Planctellipticum variicoloris: one gene and its partner. The protein of the gene in region 1 interacts with the protein of each later gene in a pairwise test. Links are inferred from orthologs where the notes say so. Each region holds a gene or a part of one and is shown in the gene's direction. Other genes may lie near its edges.

Region 1 (16,696 bases):
CGTCGTGAGCATGCTCGGCAGTCAATCGGGACGGGAAGGACGAAGGCCAATTGATGGCAGATCCTGCGGCTCAAGAATGACGATGTCCGGGCGATGGCGATAGTCGTTGTTGTAATCCAGGCCATAGCCAACGACAAAGGCGTTCGGAATGCGGAAGGCATGATAGTCCGCCATAAAGTCGACCTGTTGCGTCCCGTCCTTCCAGAGCAGGACCGCCGTCCTTAAGGAGGCGGGATGGCGGGCTGCCAGAAGCGCCTTCAGCGACGCCAGCGTCCGCCCCGTGTCGAGAATGTCGTCAATCAGCAGGACGTCGCGACCAGTAAGATCAGGCAAGCGGTCGACGGAAACGGTCAATTCCGATCCAGTAGTCGTCCGGCCGCGATAGCTGGAAGCCTCCACAAAGCCGATCTGATGGGGCACGTCGATGCAGCGGATCAGGTCCGCGAGAAAAACGACGCTTCCGCTCAAGACGCCGACCACGGTCAAGGGACGGCCGCGGTAATCGGCGGCGAGCTGAGTCCCCAGTTCGGCCACGCGGCGGGAGATCTGGTCTGCGGACAGAAGCTGTTTCATCCCGGTGGCCCGCACTGGTGTTCGCGACAGGCGCTGACCTGGCGAACACGGACTCAAAATTAGCCCGCCCGATGAATCAGTTCATTCGGGCGGGCCAATCTTAGCAGGCGTGACGATTTCCCGGCAGGCCCCCAGCAATGTCGCGAACGCAGAACCAATCAGCGCGACCGCGCGACCGCACGACTGCCCCTCTGAGATTCGGGCTGCGGCAGCCCGCGGTCCAGTTCGTGATGCAGCAGAAGGGCCAGCCGCCGGCAGTCGTCCCAGGCGCAGAGCGCGTCGTCCGACGGATCATCCGGGTGTTCTTCAAGCATCTTAGCCAGCTCTTTCAGTCGCGCCGAAAGGGCCGCCGCGTCCTGCTTCATGGTCCCGATTTTCGAACGCGAACGGAGGACATCGGGCCTCTCCGAGACGACCGGACTGGGCGGCGCAGGCAGTACGGGAATGGGATCGATGACTGCAGCGCCTGGCTTTACCGCAGGCATTGCCGGCGCTGGCATTTCAGCCACGGGGACGGCCGCGTCTGGGGACGCCAGGACGGGGGACGCCGCGATCTTGACCGGAGGCGCCGCCTCCATCGCCACGTCCGACGCTGGCGTCTTTGGAGGAGCGGCGACCGACACGGGCTTCGACGAACGTGGATTGGCCGCGGCCGGCTCGGAAGGAGCCTCGACCGGGGTGCAATGGCGAAATGCGGCAGGACGCCGTGCTGGCATGTTCTGAAAGGGAGGCAGCATCAGGGGCGGCGACGACGAAGCTGTCGGCTGACGAGGCGGACTCGGAGGGGGAGCGACCGGAGGGGGAGAGGTCGTCGATGAAGCCACTGCCCCCAGCGTCCGGAGAACCGCGTCGAGCTGCGATTCGACCACTCGAATCGGGCCGAACAGCTTCGACTGGGGAGTTGTCGGCATCGGCCGCTGGACGGGCGCAACCGGCAGAGGCGCGACGGACGCGAAATCCGTGCTTCTGACCGGCCTCGATCGGGAAAAATCCAACTCCCCGTCCGGACGGGTCTCGTCCGCCGCGGTGCTGAACTCCGCGGTGGCGATTCCGTCGGTCGATCCGGGATCGGAATGCCCCCCCATCAAGGAGCGCACCAGCAATCGACGGCGACGACGATCTGTCTCGCTTACGGTCATACCACGCCTCCTGCACCGGGTTTTCAGTTCGCGGCCCGCGATCCCGGGGTGTAACGCGGCCTAGTATGCGCAGTTTAAGTCGTCAGTGGAAGCCCTTGTTTTCTGCGGAGTCTTCCGAAACATCCCCAATCGACGGCCGAGCGTCCGAGCGGCCTCCAAGATGTCTCCCCCTTGACACTGCCAGCAGGTCAGTTGAAACTGCCCGCAGCCCCGCCAACTCCAGTTTTCACAGACACACTTGCCGAAACCCGACAACCAAATGGCAGAGTTTGAAGCGGTCGCGGCGGTCGACGAGATTCCCGAAGGTCAGGGGCGCGCGTTTACGGTCAACGGCCGGCGCGTGGCGGTCTTTCGTCGGGAAGGAGTGTTCTACGCAATCAACGACGCCTGTCCTCACATGGGCGCCTCGCTGGCGGAGGGGCATCTGGAAGGCACTGCGGTGATGTGCCCCTGGCACGCCTGGAGCTTTTGCGTGACGGATGGCGTCTGGCTGGACAATCCGAAAAGCAAGATCCGAACCGACAGTTATCAAGTTCGCGTGCTGAACGATCGGATCGAGGTCTGCGTTCCCGAGCCGCCAGCGCGCGGCTGAAGCCACCGATCCTCGGAACCATCGTTCGCGGGAGGTCGATTAGTCGCAGGGCGAGTTCACCATTGGCATTCGCCGGTCGGCATCAGTGGATTTCCTACGGCTCCATTTGTCTCCCTTTCGCAATGTCGTTGAACGGCATAGCTTTGAATCGCAATTCCCGTTCCAGAGAGGGAGATTGTCGGGCGACTGCGTCGCGGCAACGCCCGGAATGCGGAATGCGCACAACCTCTCTGCTTCCCGACGAACGACAGTGCGACGAATTCTCATGGAATGTAAAACGTGCGCCAGTTCAGCGCCCGAGACAGCTCGGTATTGCAGTCAGTGTGGCAGCCTGCTGCCGTTCGGGGCTTCCGGATCGGACCACTCCCAGTTGCCGTTCGGTTTCCGTTCCCCGCCATATTTCGCGCAGCGAATACTGGATGCCGCGCCACTGGCGATCGTCGCGCTGGATCCGTCCGGTCGCATCCAGTACATCAATCGATTTCTGGAGGAGCTGAGCGGCCGTCGGCTGGCCGAGATCGCCGGCCGGGACTGGTTCGACACGTTCCTGCCGGAGCGTGATCGAGTACGGATTCGCGAGATCTTTCGAACAGCCGTGACGCAGGCGCCAACCCGCGGCAATCGCAACCCGATTGTCACCGCTTCGGGCGAAGAGCGGGACATTGAGTGGAACGACGAGCTGCTTCAGGACGAACAGGGACGCGTGGCCGGCCTGATCGCAATTGGCCAGGACGTCACGGAACAGGTCCGGGCCGAGCGAGCAGCTCGTGAGAGCGAAGAACGCTTTCGAAAGCTGATGGAGCACAGCACCAAAGTCATCGCACTGTACGACGCAGACACGCGAATTCTGTATCAGAGCCCGTCCGTCCGCGATGTGCTCGGCTACGAACCCGAGGAGATGATCGGACGACTCGCGTTCGAGTACTGCCATCCGGACGATCGGCCGGCGATCCGCGAACGGATGCCGGAAATTCTGTCGACCCCCGGAGCGATTGGAAAAGTTGAGCTGCGCAGCCGCTGCAAGGATGGCTCCTACCGCTGGCTGGAGCTGATCGCCACGAACCGGCTCCACGATCCGACGATCCGGGCCGTCGTCGGGAGCTATCGAGACATCTCCGCACAAAAGGCGGTGGAAGAGATCCTGCGCCTGCAAGAGCAGGCCATCGCGCTGTCGCTCAGACCAATCCTGTTTGCGGACGGCGATGGTTGTCTGAACTCAGCCAATCGGGCTTTCGTGCGAAGCTGGGGTTACGCGGACACATCGGACATCGTCGGTCGCCGGCTGACTGAAGTCTGCGGCCCCCCCGCGGCTGTGGGCGAGATCCTCGACAAGTTGCGGGGAGATGGAAACTGGATCGGAGAACTGACGGGAACCCGCCACGACGGGACTCCGTTTCCAATCGAATGCACTGCCGTTGCAATTCGCGACGACAACGACCGGCTGAAATCCCTCATGATTTCGTGCGCGGATATCACGGAGCGAAAGCGGACTCAGGAAACGCTGCAGCTCAGCGAGCGGCGATTTCGGAAGCTGATTGAGAACAGCGCAGACGCGATTGCGCTCTACGATGCCGCCGGGACGATTCTGTATCGCGTTCCGACGGCGACCGCCATGTTGGGCTATCGGTCGGATGAACTGATCGGACAGAGCGCCTTCGACTATTGCCATCCGGACGACGCCCCCCTGGCGAAAGGAGTGCTCCTGGCAGTCCTGGAGCGGCCCGATCAGCCGGTCCGCCTCGAGCTTCGCTGCCGCACGAAAAGCGGTTCCTACCGTTGGGTGGAACTGGTCGCGACCAACCAGCTTGAAGAGCCTGCAGTCCGTGCGATTGTCGGCAACTACCGCGACATCACGGACCGAAAGGAGTCCGAAGAGCGCGAGGCGGTCCGGCTGGCGAAATTGCGACGACTCTCCGAATTGAGCATGCGGATGGCCGGCGAGCCCCCGTCCGTATTCACGCACGTCGTGCAGATGATCGGCGAGCTGTTCGGCGTCAAAATGGTCTGCCTGATGGTCGTCGAAAACGAGGATCTCGCGTTCCAGGCGATTTTCGCGAACGGCCGGGCAACCGTCGATCATCAACGTTGCGCGTTGGCCGGCACCGCCTGCGGGCTCGTTGCCTCGACCGGAAAACTCCTGATCTTCGACCGTGTTCGAGAGAGATTTCCGGATTCGAAGATTTTTCAAGAGCACAACATCGTCACCTACTGCGGGTTCCCCGCAGTCGACGGCAAAGGTTGCGTCGCCGCCGTCGTTTGCCTGCTGCACGATCATCCGCGCGAGTTCGCAGAGGAAGATCAGGAGTTGCTCCGGCTGATCGGGCAGCGCGTCGCCACCGAAGTCGAACGCACGAGAATTCAAACAGCCCGGCAGCGCGCCGAAGCGGAGCTGCGCAACAGCGAGGAACGATTCCGGACCTTGTTCGAATCGGCCCCGATCCCCATCGTTCTGACCGACCTCGACGGCAGGTACTCCGCCGTCAATCCGGCATTTGAGTCCTCGACCGGATTTTCCGCCGATGAGGTGATCGCAAAAACTTCGGTCGACATCGGACTGATTGCCGCCGAGACCCTCGAAGCTCGCGCCGCCAGCGCGGCCCTGAGATCTCACGGGCGCGTCGACAATCTGGAAGTTCTGACGCGGACCCGTTCGGGCCAGTTGAGAAATTGTCTGTTTTCGTCGCGAGTGGTCAGTCTCGGCGAAGCCCCGCAGGTCCTCTCGCTGGCGATCGATATCACAGAACGCAAACAGGCGGAAGCAGAACTTCGCACGACGAAGGAACGCTACGAGCTGGTGATCCGCGGATTGAACGAGGGGGTCTGGGATCTCAATCTGGTGACAAACGAGCTGACTCCTTCCGAGCGCCTGCTCGAAATGATCGGATTCGATCGAGGCGAGATCTCTCCCGACCTCAATGCCTGGCTCGATCTCGTTCATCCCGAAGACCGTTCGATGGTCGCCGAACAGATTCGTCGCCACAGCGCACGCCGCGAACCGTACAGCATCCGTTTCCGGCATCGACATAAGTCGGGAGACTATCTCTGGTTGCACGGTCGAGGGCAGGCGGTCTGGAACGAACGGGGAGAAGTGATTCAGCTCGCCGGTTCGGTCGCCGACATTACTTCGCAGGTTGAAGCGCAGCAGGCGCTGGAGGCCAGCGAAGAGCGTTTTCGAATGCTCTTCGAGGCGGCTCCGTTCGCCGTCACGGTCAACGGCATGGACGGCCGATTTACCGCCGTCAATCCCGCGTTCGAGCAACTGAGCGGATACGCCGCCAGCGAAGTCCTAGGGCGGATCCCGTTGGATCTCGGAATGGGAACCGGCTCCGTTGGCGTCGAGCTGGTCGTCGACATTCTCGAGCGATCCGGCCGACTGGATTATGTCGAAACGACGACCCGCACGAAGGGCGGTCGCCGCCGAAACGTCCTGTTCTGCTGCCGGCTGGTCACTCTGGGAGGCAAACGCCAGATCCTGTCGTCGTCGATCGACATTACCGATCGCAAACGCGCCGAAGAGGCGCTGCGCACCAGCGAACAGCGACTCGCCGAGGCCCAGCGAATCGCCCACGTCGGCAACTGGCACTGGGAGATTCAGACCGATGAAATCGCCTGGAGCGACGAGGTCTATCGGATTTTCGGAATGACGCCCCGATCGATCACGCCCCACTATCAGACCGAGTTCCTGAATCTCGCCCACCCCGAGGACCGTTCGGCAATCATCGCTGCCGTCCGCGAAACACTGGAGACCGGCCGCCCGTACGTCATCGAGCACCGGATCCGCCGCGCCGACGGAACCGAGCGCATTGTTCGTGAAAACGGAGAAGTCGTCCGCGACGAGCATGGGCATACGATCGGTATGAAGGGCACCGTGCAGGACATCACCGAACGGATCGCCGCCGAGTCGCAACTGAAGCTCCTCCGCGATGAAATGGCGCACGTAGCCCGCCTCGGCATGCTGGGAGAACTGGCCGCCGGGATCGCGCACGAGCTCAATCAGCCCCTCGCCGCAATCGCCAACTACGCCTTCGCCGTCGAATCGCGGCTGGCTCGCCAGTCGGAGGCCGGACGCCGACAGGCGCCGGAATCGAACCGGTCGATTATCCGACGGATTTCCGATCAGGCCGAGCGGGGGGGCGAGATCATCCGGCGGCTCCAGGCGATGATTCGCAACCAGCCGTCGCAGCGGTCGACCGTCTCGATCTCCAGGCTGATTGACGAAGTGCTGGCCCTCCTGGCCGGTGATCTGCGGCTGGCCCAGATTGATGTTTCCGTCGACGCGCCCGAGTCCCTGCCCTCCGTCATGGTTGATCCTGTTCAGATTCAGCAGGTTCTGTTTAATCTGATCCGAAATTCGATCGAGTCCTTGCGACAGCAGTCGGAGAATCGCCGCCTGGGAATTCGGGCCGATCTCGAACCGGAGTCGATGCTCCGGATTCGAGTCCGCGACTCCGGAGCAGGCGTCCCGGCCGATATGCAACCGCGCCTCTTCACTCCGTTTGCAACGTCAAAACCCAAGGGGCTGGGGCTGGGACTGCCCATCAGCAAGCGTATCATCGAGTTCCACGGCGGCGAGATTTGCTGCAATGCCGCAATCGACTCTGGATTCGAGGTCTGTTTCAGCCTGCCCATCGCCGACGGAGAAAGCTGCTCACATGCCTGAAGTACCAACCGTGTTTGTGGTGGATGACGACCTCGCCGTGCTCCACTCGCTGCAGACTCTGCTCGAGGAACAAGGATTGCCGGCGGAATGCTTCTCGTCGGCAGAAGCGTTCCTGAAGAGCGTAGATCCGCAGCGACCGGGTTGCCTGGTGGCGGACCTGCGGATGCCGGGCGTAACGGGGCTGCAACTCCTGCAACGCCTGGCGGAAAGTCGCCAGGGTCGCCCGACCGTCGTCATTTCGGGGTTTGCCGAGGTGAGCAGCGTCGTGCAGTCGATGAAGCTGGGGGCGATCGACGTCCTCGAAAAGCCTTTTCATCCGGGCAAATTTCTGGCAGCAGTCCGCAACGCGCTTCAGATCGACGACCAGTTGAGAGCCAGCACGGCCGAACAGCGAAGTGCGCTGGCTCAGATCGAAAAATTGACCGCGGATGAAAGGCCGGTCATGGCGGGAATTGTCCGCGGACTGACCAACCGCGAGATCGCCGACGAACTGGACGTGAGCCTACGGACCGTCCAGTTCCGACGATCCAGCCTGATGGCGACCCTGGGGCTGGAATCCAAGTCGCAACTGATCGAACTGGCGCAGCGTGCGGGCTGGTCGGCAACCTGACGTCACACCGCCGCCACAAGACCCATGTGCACACAAAATCAACTGCGTTGCGCATCCTGCGCAAATCACAAAGGATCGGAGAATCCGAACTCCGAGGTCCTCTGCAAACTGACGAAGAGATAATGTCGTCACGTGGTCACGTAGCGACACATACATTTCAACGCGTTCGCGACTTCATCAGTTCCAGCGGGCCAGGGATCGATGCGAGATGCAAAGTACGAGGCGCTGATCGCCGCCGCCCCGGATGCGATTATCAGCATTGACGCCTGCGGAATTGTCGTCGACTTCAATCCCGCCGCGGAACGGATCTTCGGCTACGAGGCGCACGAAATCGTAGGCCGGAATGTCTCGTTGCTGATGCCCGATCCCTACCGGAATCTGCACGATTCCTTCCTCGAACGATATCTCCGAACTGGAGAAAATCAGGTCATCGGAATCGGAAGAGAAGTCCGTGCCGTGCGGAAGGACGGGAGAATCTTTCCGATGGATCTGTCGGTCTGCGAAGTCACGACCGAATCCGACCATTTGTTCATCGGCATCGTTCGCGACATCAGCCCCCGCAAGGCGCTCGACTTGCGCCTTGTCGAGGAACAGCGGAATGCCGTCGACGGGCAACTCCAACTGCTTCGTCGCTGCAGTCGCCTCGAACAGGAAAACTCCGAACTTCGCCAGTCTCAGGCGGCGGCAACCAGCACCGGAGACCTCCTCAGAGCAGTCCTGAGCGCCAGTCGGATCCTGGCGGCGGATGACGACGCCGACTCCCGATTCCTCATCAAACGCTTTCTCGAATCGGCCGGCGCGGTCGTCGACACCGTCGTCAACGGCCTGGAGGCCATTGAAGCCGTCAATCAGGGCCTGCGACAGGGTGTCCAGTATGCCGCGATCGTGCTCGACCTGCATATGCCCGTCATGGACGGACGTCGCACGGCGGTCGAACTGCGACGGCTGGGTTACGCGGGGCCGCTCCTGGCGCTCACAGCCGACGTCTTCGGTCAGCGCGAACTGCCGGTCGAGAAATGCGGGTACGACGCCTGCCTGTTCAAGCCGATCAACAAATCCGCGCTGATCCAGGGGCTTCAGCGACAGATCGAGCTGGGCGAGCAGCGTGGCGGGCTCCGCGGTTGAGCCGCTCCAGGATCCCCCGATCGTCCATCCCGCTCGGGATTCTTCGTGACCTCCCTGCAGCGAATGACACCGCACCGAACCTCCGCTCACCGTCGGCTCTCGAACACAACAACGCCTCGATCCCCCCTCCATCCGGAGATTGACGGTCCGACCGGCGGTCCGATATAACACGGCCTCGCCGCCGCAAATCGTGGTGTGGCGGCGAGTTTCGCTCATTTGTGCCCGTCCGGCCACCCGACCGGCCGGCCGACGGAAAGTCTTCATCGATGTTGCAGGTACGTCTCCCGGACGGAGCAGTTCTGGAGGTCGCCGACAACGCGACCGCTCTGGATGTCGCCAACAAGATCAGCCCCCGGCTCGGTAGCGCCGCGCTGGGCGCAGTCGTTTCCGGAACGGTTGTGGACGTCATGCGGCCTCTGTTCGAGGCCACCGAAGAGCGCCCGGTCCCGGTCCAGATCCTGACCGAGAAAGACCCCCAATCGCTCGGAATCCTCCGGCACTCCTGCGCCCACGTGATGGCCCGCGCCGTCACCCGGCTGTTTCCCGACGTGGAGCTGGCGTTCGGACCGACAACCGGCCAGGGCTACTACTACGACATGGCCCTGCCGCATCAGATCAGCGAGGATGACTTCCCGCGGATCGAAGCCGAAATGGCGCGCATCGTCGCCCAGGCCGAGCCGTTCGAGCGTTTCGTGACCGATCGGGACGAGGCGCTGAAACTGGTCGAGGGGATGTCGCAGTCCCTCAAGAGCGAGCACATCCGGACCGGGCTGGCCAGCCATTCCACCGTCAGCTTCTACCGGCAAGGGGAGTTCGTCGATCTTTGCCGCGGCCCGCACGTGCCGGACGCCAAACGGATTAAGGCCTTCAAGCTGCTGTCCGTCGCCGGCGCCTACTGGAAGGGGGACTCCAGCGGTCGCCAGCTCCAGCGGCTCTACGGAACCGCCTGGTTCTCGCAGAAAGATCAGGATGCCTACCTGGATCAGGTCAACGAGGCCAAACGCCGCGATCACCGCGTCCTCGGCAAACAGCTCGGCCTGTTCACCATCAGCCAGGAAGTCGGCCAGGGGCTCTGCTTGTGGATGCCCAAGGGGGCGACCATCCGCGTCATCCTCGAAGACTTCATCAAGCAGGAATTGCTCAAACGGGGCTACCAGCCGGTCTACACCCCGCACATCGGACGCGTCGAACTCTACGAAACCAGCGGCCACTTCCCGTACTACCGCGATTCGCAGTTCGCCCCGCTCTATGGTCACGACGGCGGCCAGCTCGTCGACTTCTGGATTCGGAAGCTCCAGGAAGGTGTGCTGTCCGCCGAGGACGAAGCGAAACTCTTCGAGTCGGCCCGCGTCCTGGCGGTCGATGTCACCGAGTACCCGCGCAATGGCTCTCCCGAACAGAAAGTCGCCGCCCTGCGGACCTGGGAAAAGCAGCAGGAACGCTACCTGCTCAAGCCCATGAACTGCCCGCACCACATCCAGATTTACAAGTCGCAGCCGCGCAGCTACCGGGATCTCCCCGTCCGGCTCGCCGAGTTCGGGACCGTCTATCGCCACGAACAGTCAGGCGAACTCAACGGCATGCTCCGCGTCCGCGGACTGACCCAGGACGACGCCCACCTCTTCTGCACTCCGGAGCAGGTCGAGCACGAGTTCCGCAGCACGCTGGAGCTGGTCAAGTTCGTCCTCGCCAGCGTCGGCCTGGACGACTACCGCATTCAGTTGTCGCTGCGCGATCCCAAGAGCGACAAATACGCCGGCGAGCCCGCGATGTGGGCGACCGCCGAGGGAACCCTGCGCCGAGTTCTGCAGGAAGCGGGCCTGTCGTTCAGCGAACGGGAAGGCGAAGCGGCCTTCTACGGCCCCAAGACCGACTTCATGGTCCGGGACGCCATCGGCCGCGAGTGGCAGCTCGGCACCGTGCAGCTCGACTTCCTCCTGCCGGAACGCTTCCAGCTCGAATACGTCGGGGCCGACAACCAGGCCCACCAGCCCGTGATGATTCACCGCGCCCCGTTCGGCTCGATGGAGCGCTTCACCGGCATGCTGATCGAGCACTTCGCCGGGGCGTTCCCTCTCTGGCTGGCGCCCGAGCAGGTCCGCGTGATGTCGATCGGCGAGAAGTTCGAAGACTACGCCCGCCAGGTCGAAGCACAGTTCCGGTCCGCCGGCTTCCGCGTCGGGACCGACTTGCGGAGCTGCAAGATCAACGCCAAGGTCCGCGACGCCCAGCTCGAACTGATCCCCTACATGCTGGTCGTCGGCGGCCGGGACGTCGAAAACGGCACCGTTTCGCTGCGAGACCGCATCGACGGCGAACTCGGCGCCATGCCGATCGCCGACGCAATCGCCCGGCTGCAGACGGAAGTCACCGAACGCAAGGTCCGCCAGGTCCAGAAGGCGGCCCCGAATCCGTACGCCGAGTCGGCCGCGGATACGGAAGAGCACGAGTATTAGGAGCGGGTATCAGGTCTCGGGATTCGGGTATCGCAGACGAAATTTCTGCCGGAGCGTGAATTGCTCGTCGTTTGAGAACCGGGCGGGTGCCCATGTGAAGTCGGTTGGGTTCGCGTGGGATCGAGGGAAGGTGCGGCAACCGTAACGTTGGAATTCAGCGGCCGCCGGAGGCGGTCCGCTGGAATGGCGAGTTAGCCGGCCCCCCACGATTTCACGACAACAAAGTCTTGCTTTTCTTCATCCCACCTAGATTCAGCCCCCACGATTGCAGACGAGTCGTCACCGAACACTTGGAACAACTCCAAAAGGTCCTCGATTCGAAACTCATAGGCCCACTTGTGCCGCTTGTAATCCGAGAAGACGAGCATCGAGACGAAGGATCGATCTTCCGACCACGTTTCCATCCAGTAGTAGTGGATGAGTTGGTTGCACACGTCAAGGGCGGATAAGACGACCGACTCGGGGTGCTCCATATCGAAGCGCTCGTTCGGCCAACCCGAACCAGTTGCCGTAAATGGACGGCTGCCGATTTTCTTGTAACGCAGCGCCGACATGCCGGTGCTGCGCGCTTGATCGTTGACCTTCGGCCGTTCTAGCAGCGAGCGGACTTGAAAGGCCGCCAGCATCAGCTTGCGCTCGAATAGAACCTGCTGTTTCTCAGACCACCTGCGATACGCGCGATGCTTTTTCAGCCAAGCGAGATCGGCCCTCAACTCGGTGCGCCAATATCTGGACTCAATCATTGCGGCGGCCAACTAGTTTTGAGGCGGGTGGCTCTGGATGCAATTCTGAGGGCTACCGGGTCGCGGGACGCCAGGAGTTTGCGCGAGGGATGATTGTGGGGTGAACCTCTCGCGGCCCTGCGGCCCAGCGAGGTCGAAAACGGCCAAGTTGGGCTACCCGGCGGCGCCATTGATTCGAACAGAACGGACTGAGGCAAAATGGACGCCAATACTCCGGCTGTGATGAGTCCTTGCAATTAATGCAAACATCGAGCGACATCACGTCCCGCCTGCCGCATAACGGCGGTGGTTAGCGGGCTGCCGCCAAGAGGCCGTGGTTTCAAGACCGCATAATCGACGGCACCCTTGAACGCTTGGTTCTGATATATTATGCGTAACCTTGCCATCCGGAGGAACTTGGGACGAAACCTGATCCAGGTGGAATATCGACATAGCCTGCAAGTGGGGGCGTCGTCAGGGGTGGTTGCGTAGTTGTCGTGGTGGTCGTCACCAATCTAATTGGCTCGTCCGATGACAAGGGCCACTCACTCGGTCGCTCGGAAATTGCAAATGCGAGCGATTGGTCGCGATGCGCGTGGGCATATTCGAGACACGATGCAATTTCATCGTATGCGATTTTTGTATGTGAGCGAATCGTGTCGATGCCTTGCCAAAAGTCGCCATAAAGACAGATCCCAAGTACTATTCCGATGGCGTTCTTTTTCGCGAAGACCATCCACCCCTTCAAGCGACCAACAAACTGCATGTATGCGCCTTCATTGGCGAGTTCGTTCGGATTTGGCTGACCGCATTTCACTTCCACATCGCCATCAAACTTGTCGAGAACGGCCCGAAAGGCAGCCAAGATCTCGTCTTTGCTAGGTGGTTGGTCCATCGTCGTTTTTCCATTAGCAGAACTTGTGCCTACACTGATCCGTGTGTTACCTGTAGTCCGCAAACTTACACCCGAGCATGCAGGCGACGAATCGCCGCAACTCGATCGTATTTATCAGCGACATGCTCGCAACGTCTTCTGGCGGCCTGACAGGCGGTTTCAGCCTATCACTCATCGGGCCGGAGAGCCAGAACAGTCCGTCTGCCGTGCAGCGGACGCCCCATCCGCCCGTCAATCACAATTGTGCGACCAACCGGCGCAACGCCCTATTCGGGCGACGTCGAAACCTCATCCGCCCAGTACCCGCCCCGCCCGTGATCGTATTCGATCTCCGTGCCGCGGGCCGCGTCATCGATCTTTCCGTCCGCGAACACCGTCCCGCCGCCGACGATGGTCCGCACCGGCCAGCCGGTCAGCGTCACGCCGTCCCACGGACTCCAGCGGGCCTTTGTCTCCTGCTCGGCATTCCGGATCGTCTGCCGCCGGTCGAGATCCACCAGCACCACATCGGCGTCGTAACCCTTGGCGATCCGGCCTTTCCGCTGCAGGTCCCACACGCGGGCCGGGGCGTCGCACATCCAGTCGACGACCTGCTCCAGCGTGCAGAGTCCGTGATGAACGCGATCCAGCAGCAGCGCCAGCGAATTCTCCACGGCGGGCAATCCCGAAGGCGACTTCGGATACGGTTGCCGCTTCTCCTCCAGCGTATGCGGGGCGTGGTCCGTGGCGATCACCTGAATCGTCCCGTCCAGCAGGCCCTGCCAGAGGGCCGCGTTGTCCGCGGCTGTCTTGATCGACGGATTCATCTGCACCAGCGTCCCCAACCGCTCGTAGTCGTCGACGTTGAACAGCAGGTGATGCGGGCAGACCTCCGCCGTAATCAGCTTGCGATGATCCCGCACGATCGGCAGTTCCGCCGCCGTGGAAACGTGCAGCACGTGAAATCGATGATTGTGGCGATAGGCCAGGTCGAGCGCCCGCGTCGTGGCGATGACAGCCGCCTTCTCGTCACGGATCTTCGAGTGGTCGCGAAGTTCCGTTCCGCCGCCGAGGGCCGCGGCATTGGCCCGGACGGTCGATTCGTCTTCGCAGTGGGCGCAGATCGGCAGCGTCGTCTCAGCGAAGATCCGCTCCAGCGCCGGCTGCTGGTCGACCAGCAGATCGCCAGTGCTCGATCCGATAAAAATCTTGATCCCGGGCGTCCGGCGAACCGCCTGCAGCTCGGCCAAGTTCTCCGGCGTCGCGCCGATGTAGAATCCGTAGTTGACCAGCGACTTCCCGGCGGCCAGCGCCAGCTTCTCGGCCAGCCGTTCGACCGTGGTCGTGGTCGGCTTGGTGTTGGGCATCTCCAGAAAAGAGGTCACTCCCCCCTTCGCGCACGCGCGAGACGCGGTGTGCAGATCTTCTTTATGCGTCAGCCCCGGATCGCGGAAGTGCACTTGATCGTCGACGACGCCTGGAATGACATGCAGCCCCGTGGCATCGATCACCTCGTCCGCGGCGGCCGTCCGCGGCGGATCGATGGCCAGAATCCGCCCGTCTTCCAGCAGCAGATCGACTTTCGCCGTCTGATCGGGCAGGACGCAGGTTCCGCCGTGAATTCGCGTTCGCATGATTCGTCTTCGTTCCTGTTCGGAAAGAAGAAGATTTCACCGCGGAGACGCGGAGGACGCGGAGAAGACCAGGAGCAAGAAAGTGAAAAGTGAGTATTGAATAGTGAGTAGTGCAAAGTGACGGAGAGTGGCAGGCCCAAACGGCTCATACCACTTCTCACTTTGCATTACTCACTACTCACTTTTCACTTTCCTGGGATTTCTCTTCTGAACTCCGCGTCCTCCGCGTCTCCGCGGTGAATCCTCTTTATTAACTGATTCAAACGCAATCGGTCGGAATCGGGTGCTCGGCGAAGAACTTTTCGCAGGCTTCCAGCAGCGGGTTGATCGTGAACCGCTGGATGTCGTGCGGCGGTTCCCAGTTCCGCCATTCGAAGTCGCCGTGCTCGGTCACCGTAATCGGGCTGTCCTTCAGCAGCCAGCCGATGAAGATCACGAGAGTTTTCTCGACTCGGCCGGGGCCGAAGCGGGCTTCGTAGGGGTGATAGACCTCGCTGTAGCGGAAGCCCGGCTGGAGCCTGACCGAGTGAAACGAAATCCCCGTCTCTTCCCACATTTCCCGCAGCGCGCACTGCTCCTCAGTCTCCCCTTCCTCAATGTGCCCCTTCGGCAGATCGTAGCGATGGGGATGCTTCATCAACAGAAACGAGAGCTGCGGCTGCCGCCGAAAAACGAGAACTCCGCAGGCCTTGGTCTTCTTCATAACGAATCAGGTTTCTTAGCGATTGACCGGTAAAAAGCGGCTGATCGCAAATCGCGGATCGCTCATCGCCAGAAAGGTCAACCGGATGCTCCGTATTCTCTGGCTCTAGACTCTCATCTCTAGACTCTCAACTTCTTTCGACATTCCGCCTTCGACATTCGACATCTCCTACCATCGCCTTCTACGCGGTCTCTGCCCCCTCCGCGAGAGATCTTCTCTCCTCCGCATGGACTGCACCGAATGGCTACCTGGCGTTCAATCGCTTCACCAGGCGATCGACGCCGGCGGCGACCCGTTCCTCGACGTCTTCCGCCCAGCGATGGGCCGGCTGACCGTAGACCATCATCGAACTCTGCCCCTCGTAGCCCCCCTCCAGCAGGACGCGATACGACGGAATGTAGGCCATCACGTCGTTCGTATAACCGCTGACCCACGCGTCCTGTCCGTACTCGGCCTTGAACCGCAGGACGTAATCGACGACGACTTCGCCGCCGAGCGTGATCCACAACTGGTCGCCGCCGAGCTTCCAGGCCTGAATCGGATAGGGATACTCGCGCGGCAGCGCATGCCCCGCTTCGACTTCTTTCAGCAGCCGGGCGCCCCACCGTTGCGTGTAATTGACCGGCCCGCCGGCCAGCTTCTTGAGCTCTTCCCGCGTCGGCATCGGCCCCAGCACCAGGGGTGTGACCTCCAGCTCCATCTGCAGCGTCGGAGCGACTGGCGTCATCGGCTGCGCCAGGACAGCGTCGACGGCGTCCGCCAGCCGCTTCCCGTACTCCTTGGCGAGTTCCAGCGTCCGGCGGGGAATGGGGTTCTGATCGGCTCCGCAGCCCATGCCGAACAGGGCCGTGGCTCCCGGATGCCGTTCTTCCAGCAGTTCCTCGGCGAATCCCGCGTAGTCGCCGCTCCAGAGCTGGAAACCCAGCGTCGTATTGTGGCAGGCGTAGATGAAGAAGACGCCGATCAGTTCTTTCTTCGCATTGTGGACCGCCAGGACGGGGACGGAATGATCGTCCGGCCCCAGAAGCTGGTTCTCCGCCCGTCGCTTCGGGACATCTCCTTCGGGGTTCCGTCGGCGGTTGACGGCGAAGTCTGTCTGCCCCACGCCACGCGACAGAGTCGCCGGCTGCAGATTGGCGATCGCCTGCTCGATAGTCTTGACGATTTCCGCCGTCAGCCAGTCCGAGTATTCGTCGATCAACGAGAGTTGCTTGTCATCGAGCGGATAGATGTCGTAGAGGGCCCCTTTGAGGACCGGCCCGCAGTGCGTGTGGGAGGCGTGCAGCATGATCTGCGCGGGGGAAAGTCCCAGCTTCGCCTGGAGCTGCTCGCAGACTGCCGTGTAGATGCCACGGGGAATCCCGAGCGTATCGCTCGATAGAATGACGCCCCGCTTGCCGGCGGCGTCTTCCAGGGCCAGAGCCCGGATCCAGATGTCGTGGTGCTTCCCTTCCGCGGGAGCGGTCCGGCCGCCGTAACCGGCCATCCAGAGGGGCTTGTCGGGCGTGATGACGGCCTTGGCCAGTCCGGCTTTCCAGCCCGGTTCTGCCGCGACGAGTGCTCCCGCGAACAGCGAGAGCAGCAGGAACGAGCAGCAGAATCGAGCGA
Region 2 (3,095 bases), 1.3 Mb from region 1 along the record:
GAGTCGTTGAGCACAAGTTGTACCCGGGCTACCTGATGGTGCACATGGTTCTCAATGACGACACCTGGTACTTGGTGCGCACGACCGGGGGGGTTGGGGATTTTACGGGAGCGGCCGGCAAGCCGATCCCGATGCGGGAAGATGAAATCCAGCGAATGCTCGGTGTCGAGCAGAGTCGCAAAGAAGAACCGGCCAAGGTCAAGGTGGACTTTGAGACCGGCGATATGGTGAAGATTAAAGACGGTCCCTTTGATACGTTTCAGGGGACGATTCACGCGATCGACGAGGCCAACGGCAAGATTACGGTGCTGATCGAGATCTTCGGGCGTTCGACGCCGGTGGATCTCGAATACTGGCAGGTCGAACGCTCCTGAGAGCGCGAGCTGAATCCGCGCAGAGCTTGGGCAAATGGCGAAGAAATCCGCGAAAGTTAAGGCGCAGGTCAAGGTCCAGATCCCGGGTGGCAAGGCGACGCCTGCTCCTCCCGTCGGTACGGCTCTCGGTCCGCACGGCGTGAACCTGGGTCAGTTTGTGACCCAGTTTAACGAGAAGACTCGCGATCTGAACGGCATGATCGTTCCGGTCGTGATCACGATCTACGACGATCGGTCGTTCACCTTTATTCTGAAAAGCCCGCCGGCGTCGGTGCTGTTGAAACAGGCCGCCAAGATTGCCAAGGGCGCGGTGAATCCGAAGGCGGAGAAGGTGGGGACAGTCACTCAGGCCCAGTTGCTTGAGATCGCCAGGACGAAGTTCGAAGACATGAATTCTTCGAGCCTCGAACAGGCGGCGAAAGTGATCGCCGGAACGGCGCGCAGCATGGGGCTGGAAGTGGTGGACTAGCTGCCGGGGTGGCGGCTGGTCTCTGGTGCGAACAGTTGGTTCTTTTGATCGGATCGTTGTCATGGCGCATCTTTCCAAGCGCATGCGACATTTGCAGTCTCAGGTCCAGAGCTTGGGCACGGTGGATCTTCCCTCTGCGGTGAAGACGTTGAAACAGCTCGAAGGGACGCTCCCCGCAGCGATCCGAAAGTGCCGGTTCGATCAGACCGTGACGATTTCGATCCGGCTTGGGGTGGATCCTCGGCAGGCGGATCAGATCGTCCGCGGCTCGATCGTGCTGCCGCACGGGATCGGCAAGTCGAAGCGCGTCCTGGTGTTTTGTCAGGGCGATAACGTCGCGATCGCGACGGCGGCAGGCGCCGAGTTCGTCGGTGGCAAAGAACTGGCGGATAAGATCAAAACCGGCTGGACCGACTTCGACGTTGCAATTGCGACGCCGGACATGATGGGTGTTGTCGGTCCGCTCGGCCGCGTGCTGGGGCCTCGCGGCCTGATGCCGTCGCCGCGAGCGGGCACGGTGACGCAGGATGTGGCGGCCGCCGTGAAAGAGTATCGGGCCGGCAAGGTGGAGTTCCGCGTCGACGACGGCGGCAATGTCCACTGCGTCGTCGGCAAGCTGTCGTTCGATGAGACGCCGCTGGTGGAGAATGTCGAGGCTTTCCTGAAGTACATTCGGGCGCTGAAGCCGGCGACCTCGAAGGGACAGTACATTCGGAACGTCAGCGTCCAGGCGACTATGTCTCCCGGCGTGACGGTCGCGGCCGTTTAATCGGCGAGACCGGTCTGCGGGGTTCGTGCACGGAATTTCTGGGGCAGTCGGTGCTGCCGGGTATGGGATAGAGATGAGCAAGGTCGTTAAGAATCTCATGATCTCGGAAATCCGTGAACGGGTTGGCGAGTATCGTGAAGTGCTGGTGCTGGACGCTTCCAAGGTGAATGCCGTCACGGCCAACAAACTCCGGCTGACGTTGCGCAAGAAGGGCATCCGGCTGCTCGGCGTGAAGAACGCGGTCGCTCGCAAGGCGCTCAGCGATCTCGGTCTGACCGGGCTGGGCGCCGTGCTCACCGGCCCGTCGACGATTGCGTTCGGTGGAGAAGATATCGTTGCTTTGTCTCGGGAACTGTCCGAGCAGGCGACGCAGATTAAAGAGCTGGAGATCAGGGGCGGCGCGATCGGCGCGACGTCGTTGACGGCTAAGAATGTTGAGGATCTGTCGAAGAGCAAGGGCCGCGCAGAGCTGCTGTCCGACCTCGTCGCACAGATACTCTCACCAGGCGCCAACCTGGCTGCGGCCCTGCTGGGGCCGGGAGGTCGCGTCGCCGGCGCGATCAAGGCGATGGCGGACAAAGACGGCGGGGATGCTCCCGCCGCGTAAGCGGGACGCGGTGTGCTGAGGCCGCGTCGGCCGGCAACCACTATCTAATGATTTGAGTATCGGTTTTTTGCGACGAAGAAAGGATCTGGGGAAATGACTGAAGTGGCGACTTTCGACGCCTCGACGACGGATCTGGGCGACAAGATTGCTAACCTGACGCTGCTTCAGGCCAAGGCCCTGGCCGACTACCTGAAGCAGCAGCACGGGATCGAGCCGGCTGCCGGCGGGGCCGTGATGATGGCGGCTGCTCCCGGCGCTGGTGCGCCGGCCGCCGCCGAGGAAAAGACCGAGTTCGACGTGGTTCTTGCCGCGATCGGCGACAACAAGATCGGCGTGATCAAGGTAGTTCGCGCGGCGACGAGCCTGGGTCTGAAGGAAGCCAAGGACCTGGTGGAAGCCGCTCCGAAGGCCGTGAAGTCGGGCGTTTCGAAGGAAGACGCCGACAAGCTGAAGGCCGAACTGGAAGCCGCCGGCGCCAAGGTCGAGATCAAGTAGAGTTGGACGACAGGCGTACTGCACCGATTTTTCCGCGTTTGTCAAGAGAACATTTGACGAACGGGGGTGATTGGTGTAGCCTGCTAGGCGATCATGCTGCGGCCCGGCGTGGATTCCGCGTCCGGGCCGCAGCTATGCCGCTTTCGCCAATCAGGAGGACGCCATGCGTACGGCCCGCCGCCGTCTCGCAGTCTACTGGTCTTGTCCGTTCAGGGATGGACGGGTCTCGGGTGTGATTCGTGCTCGGGAGAGAAGCCGCTCCCCATTGCTGTGAAATGTGGTTTGAGCGGGAGCAACGTGCGGATGGCTGAGGTTGATCCGCGCGTTCGTTCGGTTATTCTTTCCGGTTTGGCAGGTCGCGGAAAGTGTATGGTCGCGCGT

What was found.
Region 2: the proteins of thrS (region 1) and rplA interact in binary tests that used the Escherichia coli proteins (3 or more experiments, as listed by UniProt). The link is inferred for Planctellipticum variicoloris from one-to-one orthologs.

The regions. Positions count from the first base shown.
Region 1 is NZ_CP130886.1:2,740,529-2,757,224, reverse strand. The notes cover bases 8,553-11,536. They hold thrS (threonine--tRNA ligase), read left to right. Parts: upstream 8,553-8,917; coding sequence 8,918-11,155; downstream 11,156-11,536. Other genes in these bases: SH412_RS10745 (hypothetical protein), read right to left, coding at 11,347-11,536; SH412_RS10755 (PAS domain S-box protein), read left to right, coding at 8,553-8,699. Also shown: SH412_RS10785 (sensor histidine kinase), read right to left, coding at 1-12; hpt (hypoxanthine phosphoribosyltransferase), read right to left, coding at 22-573; SH412_RS10775 (hypothetical protein), read right to left, coding at 732-938; SH412_RS10770 (Rieske (2Fe-2S) protein), read left to right, coding at 1,972-2,304; SH412_RS10765 (PAS domain S-box protein), read left to right, coding at 2,570-6,964; SH412_RS10760 (response regulator transcription factor), read left to right, coding at 6,957-7,574; more of SH412_RS10755, read left to right, coding at 7,776-8,552; more of SH412_RS10745, read right to left, coding at 11,537-11,910; SH412_RS10740 (glycoside hydrolase family 18 protein), read right to left, coding at 12,266-12,772; SH412_RS10735 (dihydroorotase), read right to left, coding at 13,039-14,388; SH412_RS10730 (bis(5'-nucleosyl)-tetraphosphatase), read right to left, coding at 14,645-15,088; SH412_RS10725 (neutral/alkaline non-lysosomal ceramidase N-terminal domain-containing protein), read right to left, coding at 15,333-16,696. UniProt on the Escherichia coli protein: Catalyzes the attachment of threonine to tRNA(Thr) in a two-step reaction: L-threonine is first activated by ATP to form Thr-AMP and then transferred to the acceptor end of tRNA(Thr). The rate-limiting step is amino acid activation in the presence of tRNA.
Region 2 is NZ_CP130886.1:1,443,998-1,447,092, reverse strand. Bases 1-2,758 are described here. They hold rplA (50S ribosomal protein L1), read left to right. Parts: upstream 1-904; coding sequence 905-1,612; downstream 1,613-2,758. Other genes in these bases: rplL (50S ribosomal protein L7/L12), read left to right, coding at 2,313-2,714; rplJ (50S ribosomal protein L10), read left to right, coding at 1,686-2,219; rplK (50S ribosomal protein L11), read left to right, coding at 409-843; nusG (transcription termination/antitermination protein NusG), read left to right, coding at 1-374. UniProt on the Escherichia coli protein: One of the primary rRNA binding proteins, it binds very close to the 3'-end of the 23S rRNA. Forms part of the L1 stalk. It is often not seen in high-resolution crystal structures, but can be seen in cryo_EM and 3D reconstruction models.